3 regions of the Pseudarthrobacter ribosi genome follow, and region 3 is predicted to be linked to each of the others. Evidence: riboswitches for the same ligand, from Rfam matches in the RefSeq annotation. Region 3 holds a riboswitch; each other region holds the start of a gene.

What was found. Region 3 has a riboswitch for S-adenosylmethionine ahead of ACZYZ5_RS13515 (cobalamin-independent methionine synthase II family protein). Riboswitches for the same ligand answer to the same signal wherever they lie in the genome.
Region 1: another riboswitch for S-adenosylmethionine. It lies ahead of ACZYZ5_RS20325 (aminotransferase class V-fold PLP-dependent enzyme); the one in region 3 lies ahead of ACZYZ5_RS13515 (cobalamin-independent methionine synthase II family protein).
Region 2: another riboswitch for S-adenosylmethionine. It lies ahead of ACZYZ5_RS14170 (DUF1737 domain-containing protein); the one in region 3 lies ahead of ACZYZ5_RS13515 (cobalamin-independent methionine synthase II family protein).

Annotation. Positions count from the first base shown of each region.
Region 1 is NZ_JBVAYZ010000033.1:21,628-31,144, reverse strand. It holds gene smpB (SsrA-binding protein SmpB) at 1-129, shown strand, start outside; RNA gene ssrA (transfer-messenger RNA) at 261-629, shown strand; gene ACZYZ5_RS20355 (hypothetical protein) at 740-874, opposite strand; gene ACZYZ5_RS20350 (hypothetical protein) at 926-1,297, opposite strand; gene ACZYZ5_RS20345 (fluoride efflux transporter FluC) at 1,360-1,734, opposite strand; gene ACZYZ5_RS20340 (fluoride efflux transporter FluC) at 1,731-2,144, opposite strand; gene ACZYZ5_RS20335 (metal-dependent transcriptional regulator) at 2,131-2,844, opposite strand; gene ACZYZ5_RS20330 (class I SAM-dependent methyltransferase) at 2,881-3,639, opposite strand; gene ACZYZ5_RS20325 (aminotransferase class V-fold PLP-dependent enzyme) at 3,743-5,209, opposite strand; SAM riboswitch class IV at 5,244-5,357, opposite strand; gene hisN (histidinol-phosphatase) at 5,741-6,553, opposite strand; gene rsgA (ribosome small subunit-dependent GTPase A) at 6,662-7,777, opposite strand; gene aroA (3-phosphoshikimate 1-carboxyvinyltransferase) at 7,761-9,206, opposite strand; gene ACZYZ5_RS20305 (DoxX family protein) at 9,214-9,517, opposite strand, start outside.
Region 2 is NZ_JBVAYZ010000014.1:44,451-53,967, forward strand. It holds gene cls (cardiolipin synthase) at 1-640, opposite strand, end outside; gene ACZYZ5_RS14165 (aminodeoxychorismate lyase) at 734-1,693, shown strand; SAM riboswitch class IV at 1,847-1,960, shown strand; gene ACZYZ5_RS14170 (DUF1737 domain-containing protein) at 2,055-2,282, shown strand; gene ACZYZ5_RS14175 (rhodanese-like domain-containing protein) at 2,279-2,689, shown strand; gene ACZYZ5_RS14180 (O-succinylhomoserine sulfhydrylase) at 2,690-3,898, shown strand; gene ACZYZ5_RS14185 (glutamate--cysteine ligase 2) at 3,917-5,110, opposite strand; gene ACZYZ5_RS14190 (UDP-N-acetylglucosamine 1-carboxyvinyltransferase) at 5,234-6,757, opposite strand; gene ACZYZ5_RS14195 (energy-coupling factor transporter transmembrane component T family protein) at 6,854-7,657, opposite strand; gene ACZYZ5_RS14200 (ABC transporter ATP-binding protein) at 7,654-9,306, opposite strand; gene ACZYZ5_RS14205 (ECF transporter S component) at 9,323-9,517, opposite strand, start outside.
Region 3 is NZ_JBVAYZ010000013.1:9,395-18,911, reverse strand. It holds gene ACZYZ5_RS13540 (HAD-IIA family hydrolase) at 8-862, opposite strand; gene ACZYZ5_RS13535 (TrmH family RNA methyltransferase) at 930-1,595, shown strand; gene fbaA (class II fructose-bisphosphate aldolase) at 1,775-2,794, shown strand; gene ACZYZ5_RS13525 (DUF3151 domain-containing protein) at 2,797-3,225, shown strand; gene ACZYZ5_RS13520 (uracil-DNA glycosylase family protein) at 3,358-3,990, opposite strand; gene ACZYZ5_RS13515 (cobalamin-independent methionine synthase II family protein) at 4,161-5,369, opposite strand; SAM riboswitch class I at 5,381-5,486, opposite strand; gene ACZYZ5_RS13510 (adenylosuccinate synthase) at 5,772-7,061, shown strand; gene ACZYZ5_RS13505 (hypothetical protein) at 7,320-7,517, shown strand; gene ACZYZ5_RS13500 (CoA-binding protein) at 7,514-8,011, opposite strand; gene ACZYZ5_RS13495 (O-acetylhomoserine aminocarboxypropyltransferase/cysteine synthase family protein) at 8,008-9,414, opposite strand; gene sfnG (dimethylsulfone monooxygenase SfnG) at 9,414-9,517, opposite strand, start outside.

The DNA.
Region 1 (9,517 bases), on a different contig from region 3:
GACGGCCGGGCCAAGGTGGAGATCGGTGTCGCCCGCGGCAAAAAAGAATACGACAAGCGCCAGACCCTGCGCGAGCAGCAGGACAAGCGCGAGGCCCTGCGTGTCATGCGCGAGCGGAACCGGCGCTAGGGACCGGCGCAGCGAAACCGCAGGAATGATTCCGCCGGGACGTGCGTTATGCTAGATAGTCCGGGAAGGAACGGGGCGGGAACCGCAGCAGCGGTTCGGCACCGGACCTGTCCGGTTTGATAAAAAAATACGGGGATGATCGGTTTCGACGATGTTAGTCGCGACAGGTGAAGCGGGCCGAGGATGCAGAATTATCTCGTAAACGCTGTCTGCAAACCAATAAGTGCCGAATCAAAACGCACTGACTTCGCTCTTGCTGCCTAAGCAGTAAGACAGTCCGTCAGCCCGAGGTTGCTATTGCCCCGGATCCTGGCGTCATTTAAATAGCCACTGCTGTTTACCCCCGTCATCGGGGTGAACGGGACTCTTTGATGACTGGGCCCGGATCAGCCAGCTGTTTGTAGCGTGGCTGGGGCCGAGAAAATCCGACGCAAACTGCGCCCGGAGAAGCCCTGACAACACGACATCGGACGGGGGTTCAATTCCCCCCATCTCCACCATCGGAGGCCCGGAAACGGGTGCTCCACCCCGTAAAGTTCCACACAAAAGGCCGGAAGCGACAGCTTCCGGCCTTTTGCTTTGCCTGCACTGCCCGGCTGGCGGGCCGTGCTCAGCGCTTTTTGATGTGGGCGACGGGGTCAGCGTGCGTTTCCGCGACGTTCTTGGACTTCTTCTCGGCCCGTTTTTCCTTGATGGTTTTCACCGGCTTCTTGGCCGAGCTCTGGTGCGGCGTTTTGTCAGGCATGTGGGCGCTCCCTAACGGCAGGGGGCCCGGGATGGCCCCCGTGATACTAAGTTACGCCTCGGGTACCGCGACGTCCACGATGCCGACGAAGCGGCTGCCCACGCCCTCATACTCGCTGCGGACCAGCCCGGTGGCGACGCCGGGAACTTCGTACGGCGCGTGGTGGGCGCAGCACACGTAGGTGAATTCCGGCCACCACTTCTTCGGCCGGGACGCCTCGGAGAACCCGCAGACCGCGCAGGTCAGCTGGACCCAGATGGGGCGCTTGCCGGTGCGGTTGGCCTTGGACTGGACAAGCCAGGCCGGCGGGTTGTCCAGGAGGTCGCCGAGCTCGGCGTCGCTCAGCCGGGACGGGATGCCGTGACGGTGAGCCATTTCCAGCGGAATGTCGAGGATCTGGGCTGCTTCACGTCGGGTAACCATGGTTCAACGATACGGGATGGGACGGTCCCCAAATCGCCGTCAGGGCGCGGGCGTTAGGCTCGTCACAGCCCTGTGAGGGCCAGCCCGAGCGCGGCCGCCGCCAGGCCGGCGACAAGGTTCGCGGCAATGTTGAGGGCGGCGGCGCAGAACCGCGTCTCGCTCACCAGCCGCACCGTGGCGGTGGTCCACGAACTGAAGGTGGTGAGACCGCCGGCGAGCCCGGCCGTGAGGCCGGACTGCCACTCGGCCCCGAGCCCCAGCCGCCCTGTGATCCCCAGTGCGGCACCGATGATGAAGGAGCCGGTCACGTTGACGGTCAGGGTCGCCCAGGGCCAGTGCGGATGACGGTCCGGGCGGTGCGCAAACCAGGAGTCGACGGCGAACCGCAGCAGGGCGCCGGCGATGCCGAAAACTCCCACTAACACGGCGGTGATCATGCGGCCCCGCCGCCCAGATCGGCCAGGGTCTTACCGGTTTTCCAGCCGGCGGCCGCGGCGCCGAGGCCCAGGAACAGTGACAGGCCCAGGTAGGCCAGCCAGCTGGCATGGAAACCGGCACGGAACTGCTGGTCGATGGCGAACACCACGGCCGAAAAGGTGGTGAAGGAACCCAGCAGTCCAGGCCCGAGCCCGGCCCGCAGCCAGAAGGCTGTTCTCGGCCGCGCGATCCAGACCGTGGTGAGGGCCGCCAGGACAAAGCTGCCGACGACGTTGATCACCAGGGTGGTCCAGGGGATGGCGCCGGCTGTTTCGGGGAACAGCAGGCCGGCACCGTAGCGCAGTTCCGTCCCGATCAGGCCGCCGACGGCGACCGCCGCCCACGCACGCCAGCCGCTACTTTCGCTCAAGGCTGCAGCCGGGGTGGCCGGACTCGCTGTGGACCCAGAGGGCGGAGGCGACTTCCTCGGCGAGGTCGAACTCGTGCCGGGCGGCACCGGAGCCGATGCGCACCACCAGGGCTCCGCCGAACGGCTTGCGGCCCAGGACCTCGACCTCGGCGTCCAGGGCGATCTCCTCGGCCGAAAGGTAGCGCAGCAACTCGGGGTTCTCGTCGCTGATCCGGGTGATCCGGCCGGTGTGCCCGTCGTCGAGTTCGCTCATCCGGTGGGCCGCGGGTACCTGGACGAAGCCGTCCGCCGCCGGGATCGGATCGCCGTGCGGGTCCCGTACGGGGTTGCCGAGCTTGGCTGCCATCCGTTCGATGAACGTGTCCGAGACGGCGTGTTCCAGGAGCTCTGCCTCGTCGTGGACCTCGTCCCAGCGGTAGCCAAGCTCCCGGACCAGGAACGTTTCAATAAGCCGGTGCCGCCGGACCATGGACAACGCCAGCCGGACGCCGTCGGCCGTCAGCGTAATGGCGCTGTAGGGCTGGTGGTCCACGAGGCCCTGGTCCTTTAGCTTGCGGACCATCTCGGAGACCGAGGAGTTGGCCACGCCGAGTCGTTGGGCCAGCTGGGTGGAGGTGATGGGCTTGTCCTGCCACTCCGTAAAGGAGTAGATGACCTTGACGTAGTCCTCGATCGAGGAGGAGGGCAGACTGGTCTTCACAGTTTCCAGCCTACCGTCAGGCGGCGCCGGAGACCGTCAGGCCCGGACGGCCCGCCAGCTCTGCGTCAGGTAGGGGAGAGGGAGGACCTCGCTCCGGTGGTGGCCGAGGTGCCCGTGCAGATACCAGTCGAGGTTGCCCAGGACCTTGGCCCGGGTCCCCTCACCGGCCGCCAGATAGTAGCTGCGGGACTTCGTCAGCTCGATGATGTCCGCGGTGCGCACCGGATCTTCCCAGCGCGTGAGGTGGCTCTGCAGCCCCGTGAATTCCGGGCCCAGAGGCGGTGTGAAATCCGGCTTGTGGACATCGCCGGCATGCATGATGCGCGAGAGGCGGTGAACCCAGGGAACGGAGGTGTCCAGCTGGTTCCAGATCAGCCCCAGCACACCGCGGGGGCGGAGGATCCGCGCGATCTCCGTGCTGGCCAAGAGCGGGTCGCACCAGTGCCAGGCCTGGGCGACGGTCACGACGTCGAAGGCCCCGGCGGGCAGCCCGGTGTGCTCGGCGGTCCCCTCCACGGCGGTAACGTCCGGGAGCGTCCGGCGCAGCTGGTCCAGCATGTCAGCGGAAGGGTCCACCGCGACCGTGTGCAGGCCGCGACCGGCCAGCAGCGCCGTGAACTTCCCGGTTCCGGCGCCAAGGTCCGCGGCGTCCCCCGCCCCAGGGGGGATCAGCCAGTCAGCCGAATCAGCGGGGTACCCGGGGCGGACCCGTTCGTAGTGTGCCCCGCCGTCCTGGAAGCTCTGCCCCAGCTCCTGGCGGCGTTCCTCATGCAGTTTGGGTCCGCCGCGTGCCACGTGCGATCTCCTTCGGCAGGTCCGGATGGGTACCCTTCGAATTTACCGCACGCAGCAGGGCCGGTGCTCCGGCCGGGACGCCGCCGGGACGGCACCGGGACCGTCAGTCCTGGGCGCAGGGCGCCGCGCCGGCGGTGCCGGGCGTGTTGGGGGCCCAGTGCGGGTAGCTGCGGGTGTCGTTGGACGGCACCCAGCGTCCGGCATCCACGACGTAGTCCCAGCCGAGGCCGGTCCGGCGCAGCTCCTCGAGGGCGGCGAGCAGCCGCTGGGCGTCTTCCAGCCGGGAACCCAGGCCGAAACTGGCCCGCAGCGAGCCCGAGGGCAGCCCGAGCCGCCGGAGCAGGGGGTGCGCGCAGAAGCGGCCGTCGCGCAGCCCGATGCCGTGTTCGGCCGACAAGTAGGCCGCCACAAGGCCGGCGTCGTAGCCTTCCAGCGAAAAGTTGACGACGCCGATCGTGCCGGTGCCCGCTGCGTCGACAGGGCCGGCGCCTGCCGGCGAGTCGAAGGACGCACTGTCCGAGAAGATCTGGTGGACCGTCACGCCGTCGATCCGGGCGAGGCCCTCGACGAGGAAGGACCGGATCGCGTTTTCGTGCGCGTGCCACTGGTCCACGTCCAGGTCGGCGATCACCTGGGTGGCGCGGGCCAGGGTGGCGGCGCCGAGGACGTTGGGGGAGCCGCCTTCATGCCGGGCCGGGCCGGTGGTCCAGCTGACACTGTCAATCCGGGCGTCCTGCACGGCCCCGCCGCCGGCCAGGTGCGGGGTGCCGGCGTCGAGCCAGTCGGGGCGGCCGACCAGTACCCCGGCGCCGAACGGTGCGTACAGCTTGTGCCCGGAGAAGGCGAGGTAGTCGACGTCGTCCGTGGCGATGTCGATCCGGCGGTGCGGCGCCAGCTGGGCGGCGTCGACGACGATCCTGGCGCCGTAGTCGTGGGCCAGTGCGGCCAGGGCCCGGATCGGCAGGATCTCTCCGGTGACGTTGGAGGCGCCGGTCACGGCAAGCAGGCTGACGCCGCCGTGGGCGAGCTCCGCGCGGAGCAGTTCCAGGGTGGCGGCGAGGGTGGGGGCGGCGATGATGCTGCGGTGCGGGACGCGCTGCCACGGGAGCAGGTTGGCGTGGTGCTCGATGTCCAGGTACAGCACCTCGCCGGTGTGCACGCCGCCGGCGGCGGGCAGGCAGCCGGCCAGCAGGTTTAGGGAATCGGTGGTGTTCCGGGTGAAGATCACCGCATCGTCCGGCCGGCCGCCCACGAACTCCCGGACAATGGTGCGGGCGTTCTCGTAGACCGAGGTGCTGATCTGTGAGGCGTAGCCGGCGCCGCGGTGGACGCTGGCGTAGTACGGCAGGATCTCGTTGAGGTAGGCCGAGACGACGGACAGGGCAGGGGCCGAGGCGCCGTAGTCCAGGTTGGCGTAGCGGACGTGGCCGCCCTGGATCAGAGGTGCCTGGATTTCGGCGCCGGTCACTGCGGACAGCGGCCGGCGGGCCACGGCGAACCGCGCGTCGGGACGGGCCTGGCTCGCGCCGGTCTGGAATTCAGGAGTGGTGGGAATGGTGGCAGTTGTCATGGGACCTCGCTCGAAAAGGACCCCACACACCGGGGATCCGCGCTTGCCGGGTCCGTTCCGGACCGGCCAGGTCGTCACCCGGGGCACCCCACCGCGAATGGAGGGTTGCCGGCCAGCAAACCGGGGTTTCGCGCTGGCACTCGTGACCTGCTTCGAGCGTAGGTCATACCCCGTTCCGGCGGAAAGGCGCGGACGCAATGTGAAGCTGTTTGTTACGCCGGTGTCCGCCGGGTAGCCAAACCCTGGCCCTGGCGCGACGGTCCGGCGGCAGCAAGCCCGCTAGCAGGCCGCGGCAGCGGCCGGCATACCAACGGCGAAGAGGTGTTCGACAGCCGTGACACCCTGGAGTTCTTCGAAAGAGCCGACAGGAGGTCCACTGGCAGCCCCGAGCAGCGCTGGACCGAAGCGAGGACGTGTGCGCGGGCGGCCTCAACGCCAGCCAAAGGACGAGACCTCGCAATAGATTTCGAATCGATTGCACGCGGATAGGACCACCGATGCGGCGATGGTTGAACGGTTGAAAGCGGGCTGCTAGAGCAGGTCGTCCAGGCCCGGGTTGAGGCGCTTGAGGACCTCCGAGTGCAGGATGGAGTTGGTGGCGAGGGCATTGCCGCCGAACGGGCCGTCTTCGCCTTCGAGGGACGTGAAGCGCCCGCCGGCCTCCGTGACGATCGGGACCAGCGCGGCCATGTCGTAGAGGTTCAGTTCCGGCTCGCAGGCGATGTCGACGGCGCCTTCGGCCACGAGGCAGTAGGACCAGAAGTCCCCGTACGCGCGGCTGCGCCAGACCGCCTCGGTGAGGCCAAGGAACTCGTCGAGGTTGCCGCGCTGCTTCCAGCCGCCCAGGCTGGAATAGGACAGGGAGGCGTCTGAGAGCTTGGCGACGTTGGAGACTTTCAGCCGGGTGGCGGCCGCCAGCGAACGGCCCATGTACGCTCCGGCGCCCTTGGCGGCCCACCAGCGCTTGCCCAGCGCCGGGGCGCTGACGACGCCGACGACCGGCTCGCCCTCGTCAACGAGGGCGATCAGTGTGGCCCAGACGGGGACGCCGCGGACGAAGTTCTTGGTCCCGTCAATTGGGTCGATGATCCAGCGGCGGGAGCCGTGGCCGGAACTGCCGAACTCCTCGCCGAGGACGGCGTCCCGGGGACGGGAGCGGGAGAGTTGGCCGCGGATGGCTTCCTCGACCGACTTGTCGGCGTCGGTCACCGGCGTCAGGTCCGGCTTCGTCTCAACCCGAAGATCGAGCGCCTTGAAGCGGCTCATGGTCTGGGAATCTACGGAATCTGCCAGTACATGGGCAAGGCGCAGGTCGTCGTTGTAGCTCGAAGCGGGTTGACTCATGGTTCCAAACTACCGCCAAAGCGGTCGGCGGGGCGGGAGGCCACGTGGCTGCGCCGCGGGATCCGGCCGCCGCGGGGCAGCTGACGGCCGGACAGCCGCACTGCCGGACTAGGAGACGGTGCCCAGTTCCTTGACGTCCTGGGCTTCCATCCGCGGGTCGGTTCCCAGCAGGCGGCGGAGTGAGGCGAGCCGGGCGGGGCCCGATTCGCCGGCATGGCCGGCGGCCACCCAGGCGTCCACGCCGCAGTTGACGGCGCTGGAATCGTGTTTGCAGCCCCGCTCGCAGTCGTCGGTGCCGGGCTCGAGGTCGGGGAAGGACCGCAGGATCCGGTCGGGGTCCACATGGGCCAGGCCGAAGGAACGGATGCCGGGGGTGTCGATGATCCAGCTGCCCGGCGGCGCATCGTTGACCTTGAGGGCCACGGCGGAGGAGGAGGTGTGGCGGCCGCGCCCGGTCACGGCGTTCACGCCGCCGGTGGCGCGTTCGGCGCCGGTCAGGGCGTTGACCATGGTGGACTTGCCGACGCCGGAGTGGCCCAGCATGACGGTGACCTTCCCGTCGAGGTGGGCGCGCAGCTGGGAGACGGCGTCCTTGTCCAACCGGGCGGAGAGCCCGTCATCCGAGCGGGCATCGATGCCGGAGGCGGCGGAGTCCGCCGTCTTGGAGATGATCACCGGGAAGGCCAGGTGCTGGTAGTTGGAGAGGAGCTCCGCGGGATCCTTGACGTCGGCCTTGGTGACGAGCAGCAGCGGTTCGATTCCGGCGTCATACGCGGCCACGAGGGCCCGGTCGATGAACCCGGTCCGGGGCTCCGGATTGGCAGCCGCCACCACGATCACCAGCGTGTCGGCGTTGGCGACGACGGCGCGCTCGATCGGGTCCGTGTCGTCGGCGCTGCGCCGCAGCAGCGTATGGCGGTCCTGGATCTTGACCAGTCGTGCCAGCGTGTCCGGTTCGCCGCTGACGTCCCCCACGAGGGAGACGAAGTCGCCGGCGACGACGGGGTTGCGGCGCAGTTCCCTGGCCCGGGCGGCGATGATCTTGCGTTCCTCGGGGGTGCCCTCGGCGACGACGGCGGTGTAGCGTCCGCGGTCAACGGTGATGATCCGCCCGGTGACGGCGTCGTCGTAGGCGGGCCGGTCCTTGGTGCGGGGCCGCGTGCCCTTTTTGTTGGGGCGGATCCGGACGTCGGATTCGTCCCAGGAGTCAGTACTGCGTGCCACCGGACGTGCCCTTCGTTGCGGGGGCTGCGCCTGCGGGAGAGGCATCTGCCGGCGCTGCGCTGCCGTGGGCGCGCTGGGCGAGCATGGACTCCCAGAGCTGCGGAAAGTCGGGCATGGTCTTGGCGGTGGTCGCAATGTCCTCGACCTCGACGCCCGGAACGGCCAGGCCCAGGATTGCGCCGGCGGTGGCCATGCGGTGGTCGGCGTAGCTGCGGACGACACCGCCGTGCAGCGGTGCGGGCCGGATGATGAGGCCGTCGGAGGTCTCCTCGGCGTCCCCGCCTAGGCCGTTGATTTCGGCGACGAGTGCGGCCAGCCGGTCTGTTTCGTGCCCGCGGAGGTGGGCGATGCCGCTCAGCCGTGAGGGGCCGCTGGCCAGGGCGCAAAGTGCGGCGACCGTGGGGGCGAGTTCGCTGGTCTCGTCGAAGTCCGCGCCCTTGATCTCCGGGCCGCCGGTGACGGTCAGGGTGCCGTCCGTGAGTGTCACCGTGGCCCCCATCGTCGTGAGGATGGTGCGCCACAGATCGCCGACCTGGGTGGTCTCGGTCGGCCAGTTGGGGATGCGGACGGTGCCTCGGGTGGCCAGGGCCGCCGCGAGGAAGGGGCCCGCGTTGGAGAGGTCCTGTTCAATCCGGAGGTCAAAGGCGCGAATCGGCCCGGGGGAGACAATCCAGTGGTTCGGGCGGGAGTCATCCACGGACACTCCGGCTCCGCGGAGCACGGCGACCGTCATGTTGATGTGGTCCAGGCTGGGGACGGGCTTCCCGGCCTCGTCCCTGCTCTGATGTTCGAGGTGCAGTCCCTCGGTGAAGCGGGCTCCGGTCAGGAGCAGCGCGGAGACAAACTGCGAGGAAGCGCTGGCGTCGATGACGAGGTGGCCGCCGCGCACTTCGCCGGTGCCGCCGACGGCGAAGGGCAGCGACGAGGCGGGGCTGCCGTTGGGCGCGGTGACGGCGACGCCCAGCCCGGTGAGTGCTTCGATGATCGGCCCCATCGGGCGCTTGCGCGCGTGCGGGTCGCCGTCGAACAGTGTCACCCCCCGGCGCAGGGCCGCGACGGGCGGGACAAACCGCATGACCGTCCCGGCCAGTCCGCAGTCGATACCGGTTCGGGCCCCGGGGGCCTCCAGGCCGATGGGCGTGATGGCCAGGTCGGGCCCGAAATCGCCGTCCCCCGGAACCTCCGTGATGGTGGCCCCGAGCTGCCGCAGTGCCTCGATCATGAGCGCTGAGTCCCGCGAATGCAGCGGGGCGCGTAACCGCGAGGGTCCGTCGGCGAGTGCGGCCAGCACGAGGTACCGGTTGGTCAGGGACTTGGACCCCGGAACGGTAACCGTTGCGTCAAGCGGCTGTCCGGCGAAGGGCGCCCGCCAGGGCGGAAGGTCCGCGGGAACGGCGTTGGCAGCTGCGGTGGGGGTGGGGCCTGTCATTGCTGTCTTAGGCCCCGACGGTGTGGTCTACGGCTTTGCGTACGGCCTTATCGGCCTTCTTCAGCTGCTTGCCGGTGGTCTTCTTGACGTCGGCGGCGAGGTGGCCGGTGGACTTCTTCACGTCGGCGGCGAGGTGGCCCGTGGACTTCTTGACGTCCGCGGCGAGGTGCTCGGCGCGCCAGGCCAGGCTGGGTCGGCCGTTCGTGTCGACGGCAGCCAGCAGCACGCCGCCGGTCAGCGAGACGTTCTTGAGCAGCTGCTTGCGGCGGGCGTCGCGGCCCTCCTTGGAGGTGATGTCGGCGCTGCGCCAT
Region 2 (9,517 bases), on a different contig from region 3:
GCGGCAGCATGGGCCGCCAGCGGATCTTGCTGGCCTTGAGCCGGGCGATCAGCTTGCTGTAGCCCTTGATGCGCAGGGTCCCCAAGTGGTCGAACAGGAGGCGGACTTCGACGCCGCGCTCGGCGGCCTCCTCCATCGCGGTCAACAGCTCGTCCGTGACGTGGTCCGAGCTCAGGATGTAGAACTCGGCGTTGACGAATTCTTTGGCGTCCCGGACGGCGGCGGCCATCGCCTTGATCGAGTGCGGGTAGCCGGGCAGGAGCTCCACGTGGTTGCCGTCCACCATCGGCAGCGAGCCCAGTGTCTTGTTCAGTTCCGCCGCGGAGGAAACCCATTGCGGGCCCTCGTAGCGGCTTTCCAGCATCGCCAGATCGGAGGTGCCGGCGCGTACCCGGGTGTTCACGGCGTCCTGCTGCGCCCGGCGCTTGCGGGAGAGCCGGAAGTTGCCGAAGAGCAGGAAGAGGACCAGGCCCACGGCCGGGACGAAGAAGATGACCAGGAGCCAGGCCATGGCCGTGGTGGGCCGCCGGTTTCCGGGGATGATGCCGAGGGCCAGCACGCGGATGGCGAGGTCAACGACGGTGAGGATCAGGAGCACCCAGGACGGGAGAGATTCCGCCAGGGAAAAAGGCCACAACACAGACGAACCCCTCAAGTTCCAGACCCGCGGAACAGTTCCGGTACGGGCAACCGTCAAATCCTATCCCGCAGCCCGCCGCACTAAGCTGAAGCCATGACTTCTCCTGCCGCCCCCGCCCCTGTCCCGGTGCTGGTCTTCCTCGATCCCTCGTTCGACGGCGGCCGGCTGGCCGATGCGACGAGGCCGCAGCTGATGGCGACGGACCAGGGCGCCACCCGCGGCGACGGGGTCTTCGAGTCGCTGCTGGCCGTGGGCGGGCAGCCCCGCAAGTTCCAGGCGCACCTGGACCGGCTGGCCGGGTCCGCCCGGCTGCTGGAACTGGACATCCCGGCCGAGGAAACCTGGCGCCGGGCCATCGCGACGGCAATCAGCGAATACCGGCGCCGGCACGTGCCGGGCGCCGCAACTGTCGCGGACGACGAACTTGTGGTCAAGCTCCTGGTGACCCGCGGCGTCGAAGGTGCTTCCGGGCCCACCTGCTGGGTCCAGGCCTCCGCCCCCGGACCCGCCGGGAGGCGCCAGCGCGACACCGGGATCGACGTCATCCTGCTGGACCGCGGCTACGACAGCGAGATCGGGGAACGGGCCCCGTGGCTGCTCCTGGGCGCCAAGACCCTCTCCTACGCCGTCAACATGGCCGCGCTGCGCTACGCGCATGCCCAGGGCGCGGACGACGTCATCTTCACCTCCGCGGACGGCCGGGTCCTGGAGGGTCCGACGGCGACCGTGCTGCTCGCGCACCTGGAAACGACCCACGACGGCGCCGGCGGGGTCCGCACCGTCCGGCGGCTCATCACGCCCCAGCTCGACAGCGGGATCCTGCCCGGCACCTCGCAGGGCGCCTTGTTCACCGCGGCGAAGACCGCCGGCTGGGAGCTGGGCTACGGCCCGCTGGAGCCCCGCGACCTGTACGACGCCGACGCCGTGTGGCTGATCTCCAGCATCCGGCTGCTGGCGCCCGTCAACCATATTGACGGCAAGGAAATCGGCACCCCGGAGCTGCGCCGGCAGCTCACCGCGGAGCTCAACGCGCTGTACGCCACGATCCAGTGATCTTCCCCGCCCCCAACGGCAACGCGGGGTGCCTAGCGCCCGGCCGGGCGCCGGAATTGCGCCGTAGCCGACCTCGCGTTACTGGACGGACCGTTACTTAACATGACGGCGGCGGCGGTGCGGGCCGGCGTCGCAGGTGTTACGTTTTTGGTGAGTAATGAGAACCGGCGCCAAGCCCTGACTGGCCGGTCGGCAACCCTCCTTCCGCGGCGGGGTGCCTCAGGTGAATACTCGGCATATCGACCACTCGAGCTGCAAGCGTGAAAGAAGGAGATCCGTCGTGCCTGACGCGTCCGCCCCCGCTGTCCCCGTAACAGCACCCGCCCCGACCCCCGCAGTCCCCGGTGCCGCCGAGGAGAGACTGGCGTACCGCCTGTTCACCGGCGCCGATGACCGCGCCTTCTGCGAGCGCGTCTCGGCCGCCCTGACGGAGGGCTATGTGCTGCACGGCGGCCCTGCCGCCACGTCCAACAGCGGCCGCGTAATCGTGGCCCAGGCCGTCGTGCTGCCGGCCGCGGTCGCCAGCGCCGATGCCGCCGTCGCCAATGCCGTGGATGACCTTGAGTTCGACGGCGAGGGCCACGCGTGAGCTACGCCGGGGACCTCAGCCCGCAGGAGGCCTGGGCCAAGCTGGAAGACGGCGCCATCCTGGTGGACGTCCGCACCGAGGGCGAATGGGCGCACATCGGCATCCCGGACACCAAGGAAACGGAGAATGACCCGCTCTTCATCCAGTGGAACCTGGCCGGCGGCATTCCCAACTCCCAGTTCGTTGAGCAGCTCAAGCAGCAGACGCCGGAGAATGCCGGCACCGAACTGGTCTTCCTGTGCCGTTCGGGCGCCCGGTCCATCGCCGCGGCGATCGCGGCGACGGAGGCCGGGTTCATCTCCTACAACGTCCTTGAGGGCTTTGAAGGCGAGCCGGACCGCTACGGCGAACGCACCGTCAACGGCTGGAAAAACCGGGGCCTGCCCACCAACCTCGGAAAGCACTAAGTGAGCTTCAACCCCGACGCCACGGGCTGGAGCGCCGACACCCAGGCCGTCCGCGGCGGACTCGACCGCACCGGCTTCCAGGAAACCTCCGAACCGGTCTTCCTGAATTCCGGTTTCGTGTACGAATCCGCGGCCGCCGCGGAGCGTGCCTTTACCGGTGAGGACGAGCGCTTCGTCTACTCCCGCTACGGAAACCCCTCGGTGGCCACGTTCCAGGAGCGGCTCCGGCTGCTCGAAGGCACCGAGGCCTGCTTCGCCACCGCCTCGGGCATGTCCGCGGTCTTCACTGCCCTCGGCGCCCTGCTGGCCGCCGGCGACCGGGTCGTCGCGGCCCGTTCGCTGTTCGGGTCCTGCTTCGTGATCCTCAACGAAATCCTTCCCCGCTGGGGCGTCGAGACGGTCTTTGTGGACGGCCCGGACCTGGAGCAGTGGCGGGCGGCGCTGTCCGAACCGACGACGGCGGTCTTCTTCGAGTCGCCGTCGAACCCGATGCAGGAAATCGTGGACATCGCCGCCGTGAGCGACCTCGCGCACGCCGCCGGGGCGACGGTCGTCGTCGACAACGTCTTCGCCACCCCCCTGCTGCAGCGCTGCGGGGAGCTCGGCGCAGACGTGGTCGTGTATTCAGGGACCAAGCACATCGACGGCCAGGGCCGGGTGCTCGGCGGGGCGATCCTGGGTACCAAGGAGTTCATCGAGGGCCCGGTCAAGCAGCTCATGCGCCACACCGGACCGGCGCTCTCCGCGTTCAACGCCTGGGTGCTGACCAAGGGGCTGGAGACCATGGCCCTGCGCGTGAACCACTCCTCCGCGTCCGCGTTGCGGCTGGCCGAATGGCTTGAGGAGCAGCCCGCCGTCAGCTGGGTCAGGTATCCGCTCCTGCCGTCCCACCCGCAGTACGAGCTGGCCGCCCGGCAGATGAAGGCCGGCGGCACCGTGCTGACCTTCGAGCTCTCCCCGTCCGCCGGACGTTCGGCGAAAGAGGCGGCGTTCGCGCTGCTCGATGCGTTGCGGATCATCGACATCTCCAACAACCTGGGCGATTCGAAATCGCTCATCACCCACCCCTCCACCACAACGCACCGGGCCATGGGGCCCGAGGGCCGGGCGGCGATCGGGCTCGGCGACGGCGTCGTGCGCCTCTCCGTGGGCCTTGAGGACCTCGAGGACCTGGTCCGCGACCTCGGCCAGGCGCTCAAGCAGGTCTAGGGCTGTGCCGGTCCGCCGTCAGGGCCGGCCGCGGCGGACCCGGCCCAGGGAGGAGCCCTGGTCCGCAGGGTCCCCCGTAACGGTTCCCTGAATGGTCACGTCGGCGGCCCGTTCGACGACGGCGGCCAGCCCTCCTGGGTGGAACGGCTCCCGCTGCAGCTGCGACCCGGTGCCCTCCGCCAGGATCCGGCCGACGCCCGCCCGCACCAGCTCCAGCTCACCCTGCTCCTCCAGCACGGGGGCCACAAAGTCCACGAGCGCATGGACCACTTCCGCGGCGGGAGCCGGGGTGAAGGTGCCGAAGTCCAGCAGCTGCCCGCCGAGTCCGCAGTTGCTGGCCTGCCAGGCGGCCATCCGCAGCAGCAGGGTCGGCACCGGGGCGGGATCGACGCCGTCGTTCCATTCCCGGGACGCCGACTCGACGAGCGCACGCACCAGCACGGCGATCAGCGCCGCGTCCTCGGCGCGGAGGCAGACATCGGCGACCCGGATCTCCACGGTGGGATGCTGCCGGCACAGCCGTGCGTCGAAGTAGACCATCCCTTCGTCCATCAGGACGCCGCTTTCGATCAGCCGGGTCACCACCCGCCGGTAGACCGGCAGGCTGCCGAAGATCATCGTGGGACCCGACCCGGGCCAGCGGTTCCAGGCCTGCGTGCGGTAGCTTTCGAACCCGGTCTCCGCGCCGTTCCAGTAGGGGGAGTTCGCGCTGAGCGCGATCAGCACGGCGAGCTTGTCGCGGATCCGGTCCATCACGGCCACGCCTTCCTCCGGAGACTCCACGAAGGTATGGACGTGCAGGCCGCAGGTCAGCTGGTTCCGGACCGTGAGTCCGAAGCGTTGCTGCATGGTCAGATAGCGCTGGTTCGGCGTCAGGTGCGTGGCGGAACCGTGCGGCGAGGTGGCGAGGGCGGCGACGCGGCCGCCGTGCACCCGGGCGGCGCGGTCCGCGTGGGCCCGGCCCTGATTGAGCTGCCGGAGCAGTTCGGTGTAGTCCAGGCACGGCCGCGTCTGGGTTTCGATCTGTTCCAGTTTGAGTTCGTAGCTGAAATCGGTGCCGACGCCGACGTCGTGCAGCCGTGCCGGGTCGACCGGGCCCGCGTCCTGCTTCGGCGGGACCAGGCTGGGCAGCATGACGTCGGCGAGGGCCAGCAGCATCCCCGTTTCGGGGTCCACTATCAGCAGTTCTTCCTCCACGCCGAAGGTGCGCATGGTTCTATTGTGCGTCAGGATCCAACGAAACGCTCTACCTCAACGCGGGGTCACTCCGCACCGCATGCGGCGTCTCCCGATGGGCGCGGAGTGACCCCCGTGGCCTGGAAATGTCCAGAGGATTCAGTCTTGGAAGTACTCGATCTTCGCGCCGATGGTGTTGAGCCGCTCGGCCAGGTCCTCGTAGCCGCGCTCGATCACGTAGATGTTGCGCAGTTCCGAGACGCCGCGGGCGGCGAGCATTGCCAGCAGCAGGCAGGCCGCGGGGCGGAGAGCCGGAGGGCAGCCCACCTCGGCCGCGCGCCATTTGGTGGGTCCGTTGACGTAGATCCGGTGCGGGTCCAGCAGCTGCACCCTGGCGCCGAGTTTGTTCAGCTCGGTCAGGTAGATCGCCCGGTTGTCATAGACCCAGTCGTGGATCATTGTCTGGCCCTCGGCATTCGCGGCGATGACCGCGAAGAAGGGCAGATTGTCGATGTTCAGCCCGGGGAAGGGCATGGGGTGGATCTTGTCTTCGGGGGCCCGCAGTTCCGAGGTCCGGGTGGTGACATCCACCAGCCGGGTGCGCCCGTTCCGGGCCAGGTATTCGCCGGACACCTCCAGCCGCTGGCCCATCTGTTCCAGCGTCGCGAGTTCGATTTCCATGAACTCGATCGGGACGCGCCGGATGGTCACATCCGAGTTGGTGACGATGCCGGCGGTGATCAGGCTCATCGCCTCGATCGGGTCCTCGGAGGGGAAATATTCGATGTCGGCGTCGACGGCGGGGCGGCCGGTGATCTTCAGCGTGGTGGTGCCCACGCCCTCGATCCCGACGCCGAGCATCTGCAGGTAGAAGCAGAGGTCCTGCACCATGTAGTTGGGGCTGGCGTTGCGGATGACAGTGGTGCCGCTGCGGTGTGCGGCGGCCATGATGGCGTTTTCGGTGACGGTGTCGCCGCGTTCGCTGAGCACAAAGGAACGGTCGTGCCGGTCCGACGGCGGCGCCTGCACGGCGTAGAAGCCGGCCTTGGCGTCGACGCTGAGGCCGAACTGGCGCAGCGCCTGCATGTGCGGCTGCACGGTGCGGGTGCCGAGGTCGCAGCCGCCGGCGTAGGGCAGCCGGTAGGCGTTGGATTCATCCAGGAGCGGGCCCAGCAGCATGATGACACTGCGGGTCCGGCGGGCCGCCTCGACGTCCATCGAATCGAGGTCCAGCACGGCGGGGCGGCGGATCTGCAGGTCACTGGCGTTGAGCCAGGTGCATTCGACGCCGATGCTGGTCAGCACCTCGACGATCCGGTTGACCTCTTCGATCCGGGCGAGCCGCCGCAGGGTCGTGGTGCCGCGGTTGATCAGGCTGGCGCAGAGCAGGGCGACGCCGGCGTTCTTGCTGCTGTTGACGTCGACGGAGCCGGACAGGGTGCGGCCGCCCTCGACCCGGAGGTGCGTCATGGCCGGCCGGCCCACCTTGACGATGCTGCGGCCGAAGATGGACTCGAGCCGCTGGATCATTTTCAGGCTCAGGTTTTGCTTGCCCTGTTCCATTCGGGCAATCGCGCTCTGGCTGGTGCCCAGCTCGGCGGCGAGCTGCCCCTGGGTCCAGCCTTTCTGGCCACGGGCGTCGCGGAGCAGGGCGCCAACTTCTTCAGCAGTCTCTTGAGTCATACCCAGAAAATATCACGAATGATCTACCAACACGCGGCATTCCGGTCGCAATGCCGCCAATCTCACAGGAATACCCGTTCCGTGCGATAACCGCAGCTACTGCCGGGCGAGAAAGACCATGTTCCAGGTACCCGCCGCCAGCGAGGCGGCGACGGCGGTACCGGCAATCAGCACCCCGCCCAGCAGCACCCAGGCATCCACCCCGCTGAAGCTCGATTTCCGGGCCCAGGTCCGGTGTGCGCCGCCGAAGCCCCGGGCCTCCATGGTGACCGCGAGCCGGGAGGCGCGCCGGACGGCCTGCACCAGCAACCCGAAGCTCTGCCCCAGGGTGGCGCGGAGCCGCTGCAGCGGATTCCCGTGGGAGCCCACGCCGCGAGCGCGGCGTGCCATGCCGATGGTCTGCCATTCTTCGCCCATGAGCCCCACGAGCCGCATCGCCGCAAGGGTCCCGAGGACGAAACGGTGCGGCAGCTTCGCCTTCTGCGCGAGGGCATCCGCCAGGTCCGTGGGGTCTGTGCAGCTCATCAGCAGCACCGCCGGCAGCGCGATGGCCAGGCCGCGGATCATGAACCCCACTCCGAGTTCGAGGGAGCCCTCGCTGATCGACCAGATCCTGGCGTCGAGCAGGATGCTCCCGCTGTCGGGGGCCAGGATCGTGGTGCTCCAGCCGCCCAGCGCGGCGGCCAGAATCAGCGGCCAGCCCCGCTGCCAGAGCAGGCCGAGGGTCAGTCCGGCCAGCGGAAGAAGCGCCAGCTCGAACGCGAGGGCCACCGAGGCGGACACCCAGTCGATCGACAGCGCCAGCACCATCGTAATGAGCATCACGGCGGCGAACTTCGCCAGCGGGTTGGCGCGGGTCAGCAGGGCATGGTTGCCGCGCAGCGTCAGTTCCTGCCTCATGGCGCGGGGACCTTCCCCGGTTGCCGGTGTCTCGGTTCTGGATGTCCCGGTTCCCGGCGTTCCGGGGCCCGGAGGCTCAGCTCGGTGCCGCCCAGGACCGCGCTGAATTCGGCATCGTGCGTCACGGACACAACGGCCGTGCCGTCGTCGAGCAGTTCGGAGAGGAAGGAGGCGAGCTCGGCCCAGGTGTTGGCGTCCTGGCCGAAGGTGGGTTCGTCCAGGACGAGCACCTGGGGATGGGCGGCGAGGACAGTGGCCACCGACAGGCGCCGCTTTTCGCCGCCCGAGAGCGTGTAGGGGTTGGCGTCCACGAGCTCCGTGAGCCGCAGCCGCTCCAGCAGCTCGTCCACACGATCCTCGCCGCGGCCCAGGTGCCGGGGCCCGAACATCAGCTCGTCGAGCACCCGGCCGGTGACGAACTGGTGCTCGGGTTCCTGGAACACGGTGCCGATCCTGGCGATCAGCTGCTGGGCCTTCCACCGGTACGGGTCAATCCCGGCGCCGGCGCTGAGTTCCACGGTGGCAGAGACCCTGCCGGACACGGGCGCGAGCAGCCCGGCGAGCGTGAGGGCGAAGGTGGACTTCCCCGAGCCGTTGGGCCCGGTGACGGTCAGGGCCTCCCCGGCCCGGACCTGGGCCGTGATGCCGGCCTGCACGGGCTGCGGCGGGATGGGCCGGAAGCCGCCGCGGAGACCGGCCCGCCGCGGACGTTCGCGCGAAACGGCCAGGTCCTCCGCGGCCAGCAGCAGCCGCCCCGCGGTGCCGGCACCGGGCGCGGTTCTCCCGGATGCCCCGGCGTCCCGTGTGCCGCGCGCGCGGGTCGGGGGCGCGTAACCGGGCACCCAGACGCCCGCCGCGGTGAGCATGTCCCGTGCCTGCGCCAGGACCTGGTCCGGCGGCCCGTCGATCAGCACGGCGGAGTCCGTGGCGGAACCGGGCTGCAGCACCACGATCCGGTCCACGAGGTCCTTCCAGACCGAGACCCGGTGCTCCACCACCACCAGGGTGGCGCCGGTCTTATCCAGGCAGCGGCCGACGGCGTCGCGGACCTCCAAGACGCCGGCGGGATCGAGGTTCGCGGTTGGTTCGTCGAGCAGGATCAGTCCGGGGCGCATCGCCAGGATGCCGGCGAGCGCCAGGCGCTGCTTCTGCCCCCCGGAGAGCGACGACGTCGGGTGGTCCAGCGGCAGCCGGCCCAGCCCGACGTCGTCGAGCGCTTCCGCGACCCGTGACCAGATATCCGCCGCGGGCACGGACAGGTTCTCCGCGCCGAACGCGACGTCGTCGCCGAGGCGCGAGAGCACCACCTGGGTCTCCGGGTCCTGCTGCATCAGCCCGGCCCGGCCGCGCCGGGACCGCGGCGGGGCACCGTCGATCAGCAGGCTGCCGGACTCGTCCGCATCCTCGGCCTCCGCCGCGGCGCCGGAGGCAGGGTGAGCGCCGCCCGTGGAGTTGTCGCCGAGCACACCGGCCAGGGCGTGGAGCAGCGTGGATTTGCCGGCACCCGAGGGTCCCAGCAGCAGCACGCGCTCCCCGGGCCGGATGTCCAGGTCTAGGCCGCTCACCGCGGGCCGGGACCGGCCGGCGTGCCGCCAGCCCCAGCCCCGGGCGGTGACCGTGGCCGGGCGGACCGTATCGGAGGATGTCATGATCGGTGTTCGGACGTCAGGAGAAGACCGGCTCCGTGGCGGCTTTGCGGGAGGCAAAGGAACTCAGCACACCGGTCCTGGCCAGGCCGCGGGTGGCGAGCCAGGACAGCCCGCCGGCGATCACGGCGCCCGAGATGGCCGTGAAAATGATGTACGCGAGCTTGTCCCCGCCGGCGTACGCGATGTTCCAGCCCCAGGGCAAAAACGAATC
Region 3 (9,517 bases):
ACGGGACTTAGATCTGGTTCTTCAGGTCGGCCACGGAGTTCAGGATCTGGTTGGGCCGGAACGGGTAGGCGGCGATGTCGTCCTTGTGGGTGATGCCGCTGAGCACCAGCACGGTGTGCAGCCCCGCTTCCATCCCCGCGATGATGTCGGTGTCCATCCGGTCGCCGATCATGGCCGTGGTTTCTGAATGCGCGTCGATCTGGTTCATGGCCGAGCGGAACATCATCGGGTTCGGCTTGCCCACAATGTAGGGTTCCCGGCCCGTGGCCTTGGTGATGAGCGCCGCGATCGCGCCGGTGGCAGGCATCGGGCCGTCCTTCGAGGGGCCGGTGGCGTCCGGGTTGGTGGCGATGAACCTCGCCCCGCCCAGGATCAGCCGGATGGCCATGGTGATGGCTTCAAAGGAGTAGGTCCGGGTCTCGCCGAGCACCACGAAGTCCGGGTCCTGATCGGTGAGGATAAAACCGGCCTCGTGCAGCGCCGTCGTCAGGCCCGCCTCGCCGATCGTGTAAGCGCGGTTGCCGGAATCCGAGCCGCGGACCTGGTCCTTGAGGAACTGCGCGGTGGCCAGGGCGGAGGTCCAGATGTTCTCTTCGGGGATTTCCAGGCCCGAGCTCTTCAGCCGGGCGGCGAGGTCCCGGGGCGTGAAGATCGAGTTGTTGGTCAGGACGAGGAAGCGCCGGGACGTGTCCACCCAGCGCTGGATGAGTTCGGCGGCGCCGGGGATGGGCTGGTTTTCGTGGACCAGGACACCGTCCATGTCGGTCAGCCAGCACTCGATCTCCTGGCCGCTGCGGTACACGGATTTGAATGAACGCACGTGGTCCGAGTCTTCCCTGTGGTCTGTCTGCTGATCCGCCATGATGTCCTCCGCCGATAATGTGCCGATGCCAGTCCCAGTCTAATGTTGAGTCGTGACTGAACCCGAGATACCCAGCGAAACCCTTTCCGGCACCCTGGCGGAGCCGGAGGCGGAGCCCAAGGCGGAGGTCGGCGTCGGGCCTTGGGAAGGGGAACTGCCGGAGGGCACGCACTGGGACCCGGACCTCCTGGCGGACGGGGACCGCCGCAACGTAGTGGACAAATACCGCTACTGGAAGCACGAGTCGATCGTCGCGGACCTGGACTCCAAGCGGCACAACTTCCACATCGCGATCGAAAACTGGCAGCACGACATGAACATCGGCACTGTCGTGCGCAGCGCCAACGCGTTCCTGGCCAAGGAAGTGCACATCATCGGGCGACGCCGGTGGAACCGCCGCGGGGCCATGGTCACCGACCGGTACCAGCACATCCGGCACCACCCGACCGTCGCGGACTTTGTGGAGTGGGCGCAGGGGGAGGGCCTGGCGATCATCGGCATCGACATCTTCCCGGACTCCGTCCCGCTGGAAACGTATGAACTGCCCAGGGACTGCGTCCTGGTGTTCGGCCAGGAGGGCCCGGGGCTCTCCCCCGAGGTCCACGAAGCGGCGGTGGACACTTTGTCGATCGAGCAGTTCGGTTCCACGCGCTCTATCAATGCCGCCTCGGCCGCCGCCATCGCGATGCACGCCTGGATCCGCCGGCACGTGTTCAACCAGCTCCCGGGGTAGGGGCCCGGCCGGCCGCGGGTTGTACGTGGTGCGAACGGGATTCCGCGCGAGCGAGTATTACAGGCCCGAGTGACCGTAAACACTGCACGGGCGAAGGAATGGCTAGGATGGTTCCTAGCCGACGAGGTTCACTCCAGGGTGAGCCCAGCCCGCAGACGAAACTCACTTTAGGAGTCAGCATGCCCATTGCAACCCCAGAGATTTACTCCGAGATGATCGACCGCGCTAAGACGGGTGGCTTCGCGTTCCCCGCCGTTAACGTCACGTCCTCCCAGACCCTCAACGCGGCCCTCCGTGGCTTCGCCGAGGCCGAGTCCGACGGCATCGTCCAGGTCTCCACCGGCGGCGCTGCCTACTGGTCCGGAGCCTCCACCAAGGACATGGTGGCCGGTTCGCTGGGCTTCGCCGCGTTTGCCCGCGAAGTCGCCAAGAACTACGGCGTCAACATCGCCCTGCACACGGACCACTGCCCCAAGGACAAGCTGGAGGGCTTTGTCCTGCCGCTGCTGGCAGCCTCCGAGGCCGAGGTCAGGGCCGGCCGCAACCCGCTCTTCAGCTCGCACATGTGGGACGGGTCCGCCGAGACCCTGCCGGAAAACCTGCGCATCGCCCGTGAACTGCTGGAGCGCACCGCTGCCGCCAAGATGATCCTCGAGGTCGAGATCGGCACCGTCGGCGGTGAGGAAGACGGCGTCGAGAACGCCATCAACGACAAGCTGTACACCACGGTCGAGGACGCCCTTGCCACCATCGAAGCCCTCGGTGCCGGCGAGAACGGCCGTTACATCACGGCGCTGACCTTCGGCAACGTGCACGGCGTCTACAAGCCCGGCGGCGTCAAGCTCCGCCCGGAGATCCTCAAGGACATCCAGGAGCAGGTCGGCGCCAAGATCGGCAAGGCCAACCCGTTCGACCTGGTCTTCCACGGCGGATCCGGCTCCTCCGAGAAGGAGATCGCCGACGCCGTCTCCTACGGTGTGATCAAGATGAACATCGACACCGACACCCAGTACGCCTACACGCGCCCCGTGGTGGACCACATGCTCCGCAACTACGACGGTGTGCTGAAGGTCGACGGCGAGGTCGGTAACAAGAAGCTTTACGACCCGCGCGTCTGGGGCGCCTCCGCCGAGGCCGGCCTCGCGGCCCGCGTGGTCGAGGCTGCCCAGCAGCTCGGCTCCACCGGCAAGACGTTCTAGGCATGTCGGACGAGTTCCGCAAGAACCTGATGGGCCCCGAGCCCACGCTCCTGCCCGCCGAGACCGAGGTCTACGCGGCGCTGGACGCGGGCCAGGAAGCCCTGGACCTTGTTGAAAAGCACCCGACGTCCTCGCTGCTCTGGGCCGTGCTGGCCGAGGAAGCATGGACCGAGGGCCGGACCATCGACTCCTACGCCTACTCCCGCGTCGGCTACCACCGCGGCCTGGATTCGCTGCGCCGCAACGGCTGGCGCGGCGTCGGGCCCATCCCGTGGGAACACGAACCGAACCGCGGCTTCCTCCGGGCCCTGTATTCGCTGGGCCGGGCTTCCGCTGCGATCGGCGAGGCCGAGGAGCCGGAGCGGATCGAGAAGTTCCTCAACGACTCGGACCCCTCCGCCAAGGCAGCCATCGAAGCCGAAAAGCGCTAACCGCAACGCGGGGTCACTTCGGGCCCATTCCACACCCTGGGATGGACCGGAAGCGACTCCGTGTTGGTAGTTAAAGTCCGACGGCGGGCGTCCACCAGTTAGGTGGGCGCCCGCCGTCGTTGTTGCGGAAAATCAGCTGGTCTTGGCCAGGCCGGTGCGGGCCATGGCGTCCGCGTACACGGTGCCCATCTCGTCGAGGTACTGCTCCTGGCGGGCCGGGGTTCCGGCGAAGGCGCGGCCGCTGAGCGACCGGACCTTGTAGGTCTTGAGGCCGCGGCGCCAAATCATGGGCACCTCGGTCTTGAGGAGAAGGTTCGCGAGGCGGTTGGCCTCGGTGCCGTGGGCCACAATCACCGAGGCGCGGGGCACGACGGCGAGGAACTTCAGCAGCGGCTTCAAACCTGCGGAAATCTGGTCCGGCGTGAACTTGCCGTTGGGCTCGCCCGGCACGTACCAGGGGTGGACGTTCCAGGGCATCACGTACTCGGGCCGCAGGCCGAGCTTCCACTGGACGCCGAGCAGGCGGGTGGCCGCTTCCTCGTCACCGGCAGTGATAAAACCGGACTCGTCCTCGGTCCCGATGTTGGAGAAGAGGCTGATGATCCGGCACTCGTCGACGTCGTGCAGCGGGTCCACATACGGGACGTTCGTGCCAGCTTTGGTTGCCTGCAGCGTGTCGCACAGCTCGTTGACGGCTGCAACGCTAGGTTCGTAGCGGCGGCTCAGAAGCTGTTCGCGTGAATTTTCAGTGGCCAAGGCTGTCATATATTGCTGAGTCTCCTGCGGGATTGGTAAAGCTGCCAGACCGTACGCGGCATACCGGGCACCGGGGCATGCCAAGCACGGTGTGGTTTGAAATGTGGTGTGGACCGATTCCTGGTCGATCCTTATTAGTCTATCAAGCCCTGCGAAATGACGTTTCTGCCGAAGTCGGATTACCAGAGCCTCGTGGTCGCGCGGCGGGCGCCTTCCCCCAGGGATTCCAGCTTGGCAAAGGCGATTTGCGGGTGCACGCGGCCGCCGAGGCCGCAGTCTGTGGAAGCAATCACATTTTCCCGGCCCACCAAGTTGGCGAAGCGTACGATCCGGTCCGCCACCAGGTCGGGGTGCTCGACGACGTTGGTGGCATGGGAGACGACGCCGGGGATGATGACCTTTCCGTCGGGGAGCTCGGTGTCCTCCCAGACCCGCCATTCGTGCTCGTGGCGGACGTTCGCGGCCTCGAAGGAGTATCCGCCGGCATTGATCTGCAGCACGGAGCCGATGATGTCCGCGAAGGGGATGTCCGTGGTGTGCGGGCCGTGCCAGGAACCCCAGCAGACGTGCAGCCTGATCTGCTCCTGGGGGAGGCCGCGCAGGGCCCAGTTGGTGGCTTCAACCCTGAGCTGGATGAATTTGAGATAGTCCGCCAGGCTCGGTTCCGGGTTGATCTGGTCCCAGCTTTCGGCCAGCGACGGATCGTCGAGCTGGACCGTGAGCCCGGCGTCGATGATGGCCTTGTACTCCTCGCGCATGGCGTCCGCGCAGGCGTACAGGAGTTCCTCATCGGTCTTGTAGTACTCGTTGGCGACGCGGGCGCAGGAGCCGGGGGAGAGGGAAGCGACGAAGCCTTCGGCGAGTCCGGCGGCGGCCAGGCCGGTTTTGAGGTTGGCGATGTCCGAGCCCACGAGATCCTGCCCGGTGTAGTGCAGCGGGCCGGCGATCTTTGGCTGCGTGACACTCTTGCGGTGCGCCAGGATCCCGGCGGACGGGTCGTCGTAGGCCTCGCTGAACTTCTGCCGGTCGCGCCGGTCCGGGAACGAGGTCAGCACGATGTTGCCCGGTGTGGAGCGGTGCACCGCGGCGTCAGCCCAGCGGTCGACGTCCGTCGGCTCGAGGCCGCCGAGCCGGCTGAAGGAGTAGTTCCACCACGCGCCGTAGTCCACCGAGCTGGACATCGTGTGCCCGTATTCGCCGTCGTTGGGGATATCGATGCCGAGGTCCTTCTGGCGCTGGACGATGTCCACCACGGAGGTTTCCAGCAGATCCAGGAACTCGGGGGTGACGCCGTCTGCTTCCCTGGCCTCGTTCGCGGCGATGAGTTCGGGGGTGCGGGGCAGGGATCCGGCGTGTGTGGCGCGGATATGGTCGGTGTTCTGGCGCATGGGGCGCTTCCTTTCCATCGGTCCTGGCGGTAGCACCCGTCGCCGCCACAAGGCTGTGTCCGGGCAGGGTTGCTGCGGCGTCAACGGTCCAGGTCCCTCGGCCGCTCGGGATGGTCAACTCTCACTTAATTCCACCCGGCCGGCCTGCGCAAGTCCGTGCGCCGGAGTTCCGCTGGCTGGACGCCGCGTCGCGGGCCGCGGCCGGCGGGAAGTCCATTGGATGGTCAAATGAACTGCCGCGACCTTGATCGGCTAAACTTGGGTGGTAAGAGCCCCGGACTCTGGCGTTGATGGTAAGAGCACAGCGGTAGATTCGGGGCATTCTCATGAACGGCGCTGAGCTCCGGTGACCACCCAGGTGAGTCACCCGGACTTCAGCCCGAACGAATGGGGGAGGATCCCATGCCAGCAATCGTGATCGTCGGAGCCCAATGGGGCGACGAAGGCAAAGGTAAGGCCACTGACCTGCTTGGTGGCCGAGTCGACTACGTCGTCAAGCCCAATGGCGGCAACAATGCCGGACACACCGTCGTCGTAGGCGGTGAGAAGTATGAGCTTAAGCTCCTTCCGGCTGGCATCCTGAGCCCCAACGCGATTCCGATCATCGGCAATGGCTGTGTGGTGAACCTTGAGGCGCTGTTCCAGGAGATCGACGGCCTCGAAGCCCGCGGCGCCGACACCTCCAAGCTGCGTGTCTCCGCCAATGCCCACCTCGTGGCGCCCTACCACCAGGTCCTGGACAAGGTCACGGAGCGGTTCCTCGGCAGCCGCGCCATCGGCACCACCGGCCGCGGCATCGGCCCGGCCTACATGGACAAGGTCGCCCGCCTCGGCATCCGCGTCCAGGACGTTTTTGACGCCTCCATCCTGCGCCAGAAGGTCGAAGGGTCGCTGCGGCAGAAGAACGAACTCCTGGTCAAGGTCTACAACCGCCGCGACATCGAGGTGGACGAGATCGTGGAGTACTTCCTGTCCTTCGCCGAGCGCCTCCGCCCGCTGGTCATCGACAGCACGTATGTCCTGAACACCGCCCTGGACGAGGGCAAGGTGGTCCTCATGGAGGGCGGCCAGGCCACGTTCCTGGACGTCGACCACGGCACCTACCCCTTCGTGACCTCCTCGAACCCGACGGCCGGCGGCGCCTCCGTGGGCTCGGGCATCGGCCCCACCCGCATCTCACGTTCCATCGGCATCATCAAGGCGTACACCACCCGGGTGGGCGCAGGCCCCTTCCCGACGGAGCTGTTCGACGAGATGGGCATGTACCTGCAGAAGACGGGCGGCGAGTTCGGCGTCAACACCGGCCGGCCGCGCCGCTGCGGCTGGTACGACGCCGTGCTGGCGCGCCACGCCTCCCGCGTCAACGGGTTCACGGACTACTTCGTCACCAAGCTGGACGTGCTCACGGGCATTGAGCAGATCCCGGTCTGCGTGGCCTACGACGTCGACGGCGTCCGGCACGATGAAATGCCGATGACGCAGACCGAGTTCCACCACGCCAAGCCGATCTTCGAGCACTTCGAAGGCTGGACCGAGGACATCACCGGCGCCCGCACTCTGGAGGACCTCCCGGAGAACGCCAAGAACTACGTGCTGGCCCTCGAGAAGCTCTCCGGCACGCGCTTCTCGGCGATCGGCGTCGGCCCGGACCGGGACCAGACCATCGTGATCAACGACCTGATCAACGACTGATACTGACTGACGCTTCAACAGCTGAGGTACGACGGCGGCGGGTCACCTGGAAAGGTGGCCCGCCGCCGTCGTCGTTGGGTCCTCGGTGGTTCCCGCCAGGGCCGGCGCGGCTGTACCGGATTCCCGGAGATATTGACCCGGAATCGTGTCCGAGCCACGATGAGAGAAGCAGTATCCCGACACATCGATGGCCCCCACTGCAGACCTTTGGGCAGCGACCCGGGGATACGGCAGGGAAGTCACACGAAAGGACGCGACATGAGCGACACGCCTGGCGCAGAACGGCGCCACAGCGAGGCTCCGGCTGAGGGGGATCCGACCGCCGACGTGTCGGAGATCCGGCTCCATTCCCAGGATCCGGCCGAGGGCGCAGATTTCGTCGATACCGCACCTGGCACGCCACCGACCCCAGGAACAGCAGCGGACGACGACGCCGGCCGGGCCCGGGAACCTTAGGCCAGGACCTGACGCTTGGAGGAAATGACCCCGGTGTCGAAGCCGGCCAGGTGCAGGCCGCCGTGGAACCGGGCATGCTCAATCTTCACGCAGCGGTCCATCACGACGTCGAGCCCGGCGGCTTCCGCTTCCTTCGCGACGTCCTCGTGCCAGGAACCGAGCTGCAGCCAGAGCGTCTTGGCGCCGGCGGCGATGGCCTCGTCGAGGACACCCGGCAGGTCATCGTGCTTGCGGAACACGTCCACGATGTCCGGGCTCTCCGGCAGGTCCGCGAGCGAGGCGTAGGTCTTCTCGCCCAGGATCTCCTTCACCACCGGGTTCACGAAATACACCTTGTAGCGCGTGGAGGACTGCAGGTAAGTCGCCACGAAGTAGCTCGCCCGGGACGGCTTGTCCGAGGCGCCAACAATCGCAATGGACGTCGCCTGCCGCAGCAGGGTCAGCCGTTCCGGCGCGGACGGCCCGGTCCAGGTACGGGTTTCTTCGCTGCTCATGACAGTGCTCCGATCGTGCAGGTGTCGGCCGACAGTGCATCCGCACGCGGCTTAGACACACCGCCTCGTTCCTCGGCGGCGCGATGCGCCGCTTCCGCGGATACACCGTCGGCCGCCATTTCGGTTGCCGCGTCCAGGGCCTGGTCCAGGTCCCAGAGGATGTCCTCGATGTCTTCCAGGCCGATCGAAATCCGGATCAGGTCCTCGGGGATACCGGCGGACTCAAGCTGTTCGGGGCTGAGCTGCTGGTGGGTGGTGGAGCCGGGGTGGATCACGAGGGTCCGTGAGTCGCCGACGTTGGCCAGGTGCGAGGCCAGCTGCAGGGACTCGATGAACTTCTGGCCCGCGGCCCGGCCGCCCTTCACGCCGAAGGAGAACACCGAGCCCGGTCCCAGCGGCAGGTACTTCTTCGCCCGCTCGAAGTGCGGGTGCGAGGGCAGGCCGGAGAAATTCACGTAGGCCACGCGATCGTCCGCTTCGAGCCATTCCGCCACGGCCTGGGCGTTCCTGAGGTGCTCGTCCAGGCGCTGCGGGAGGGTCTCCACGCCCTGCAGGAGCTGGAACGCGGACATCGGCGACAGCGCGGGCCCGATGTCGCGCAGCTGCTCGCAGCGGAGCTTGGTCAGGAAGCCGTACTCGCCGAAGTTGCCCCACCAGGAGACGTTGCCGTAGGACGCCACCGGCTCGGTCATGGTGGGGAACTTCCCGTTGCCCCAGTTGAAGCGGCCGCTCTCGACAATCACGCCGCCGAGCGTGGTGCCGTGCCCGCCGAGGAACTTGGTGGCGGAGTGGATCACAATGTCCGCCCCGTGTTCGATCGGCCGCACGAGGTAGGGGGTGCTCAAGGTGGCGTCGACAACGAGGGGGATGCCGGCGTCGCGCGCGACCTTGGCCAGCCCCTCCAGGTCCTGGACTTCCGAGGACGGGTTGGCCACCACCTCGACGAAAATCGCCTTGGTGTTCTCGCGGACGGCCGCGGCGTAGTCCAACGGGTCGGTGCCGGGGACGAACGTGGTGTCCACCCCGAAGCGGCGCAGCGTGACGTCCAGCTGGGTCACGGTGCCGCCGTAGAGCTGGGAGGCCGCGACGATGTGATCGCCGGACTGGGTGAGCGCGGCGAAGGTGATGAATTCCGCGGCCATGCCCGAGGACGTGGCCACCGCGCCGATGCCGCCCTCCAGGGAAGCGATGCGCTCCTCGAACGCGGCGACCGTGGGGTTGCCGATCCGGGAGTAGATGTTGCCGTACTTCTGCAGCGCGAACAGGTTGGCGGCGTCCTGGGTGTCCTTGAACACGAAGGATGTGGTCTGGTAGATCGGCACGGCCCGGGCGCCGTGCTCGGCGTCGGGGGTTCCGCCGGCGTGCAGGGCGCGGGTGCGGAAACCGAACTTGCGGTCGGCCATTACGCGTTCACCTCAACCTTGGCGGCCGGGATGCCGGACAGGTCCAGTTCCGTGCCGTTTTTCCGGGCAAGATCTGCCTCGAGTTCGCGGACGATCGGCAGGA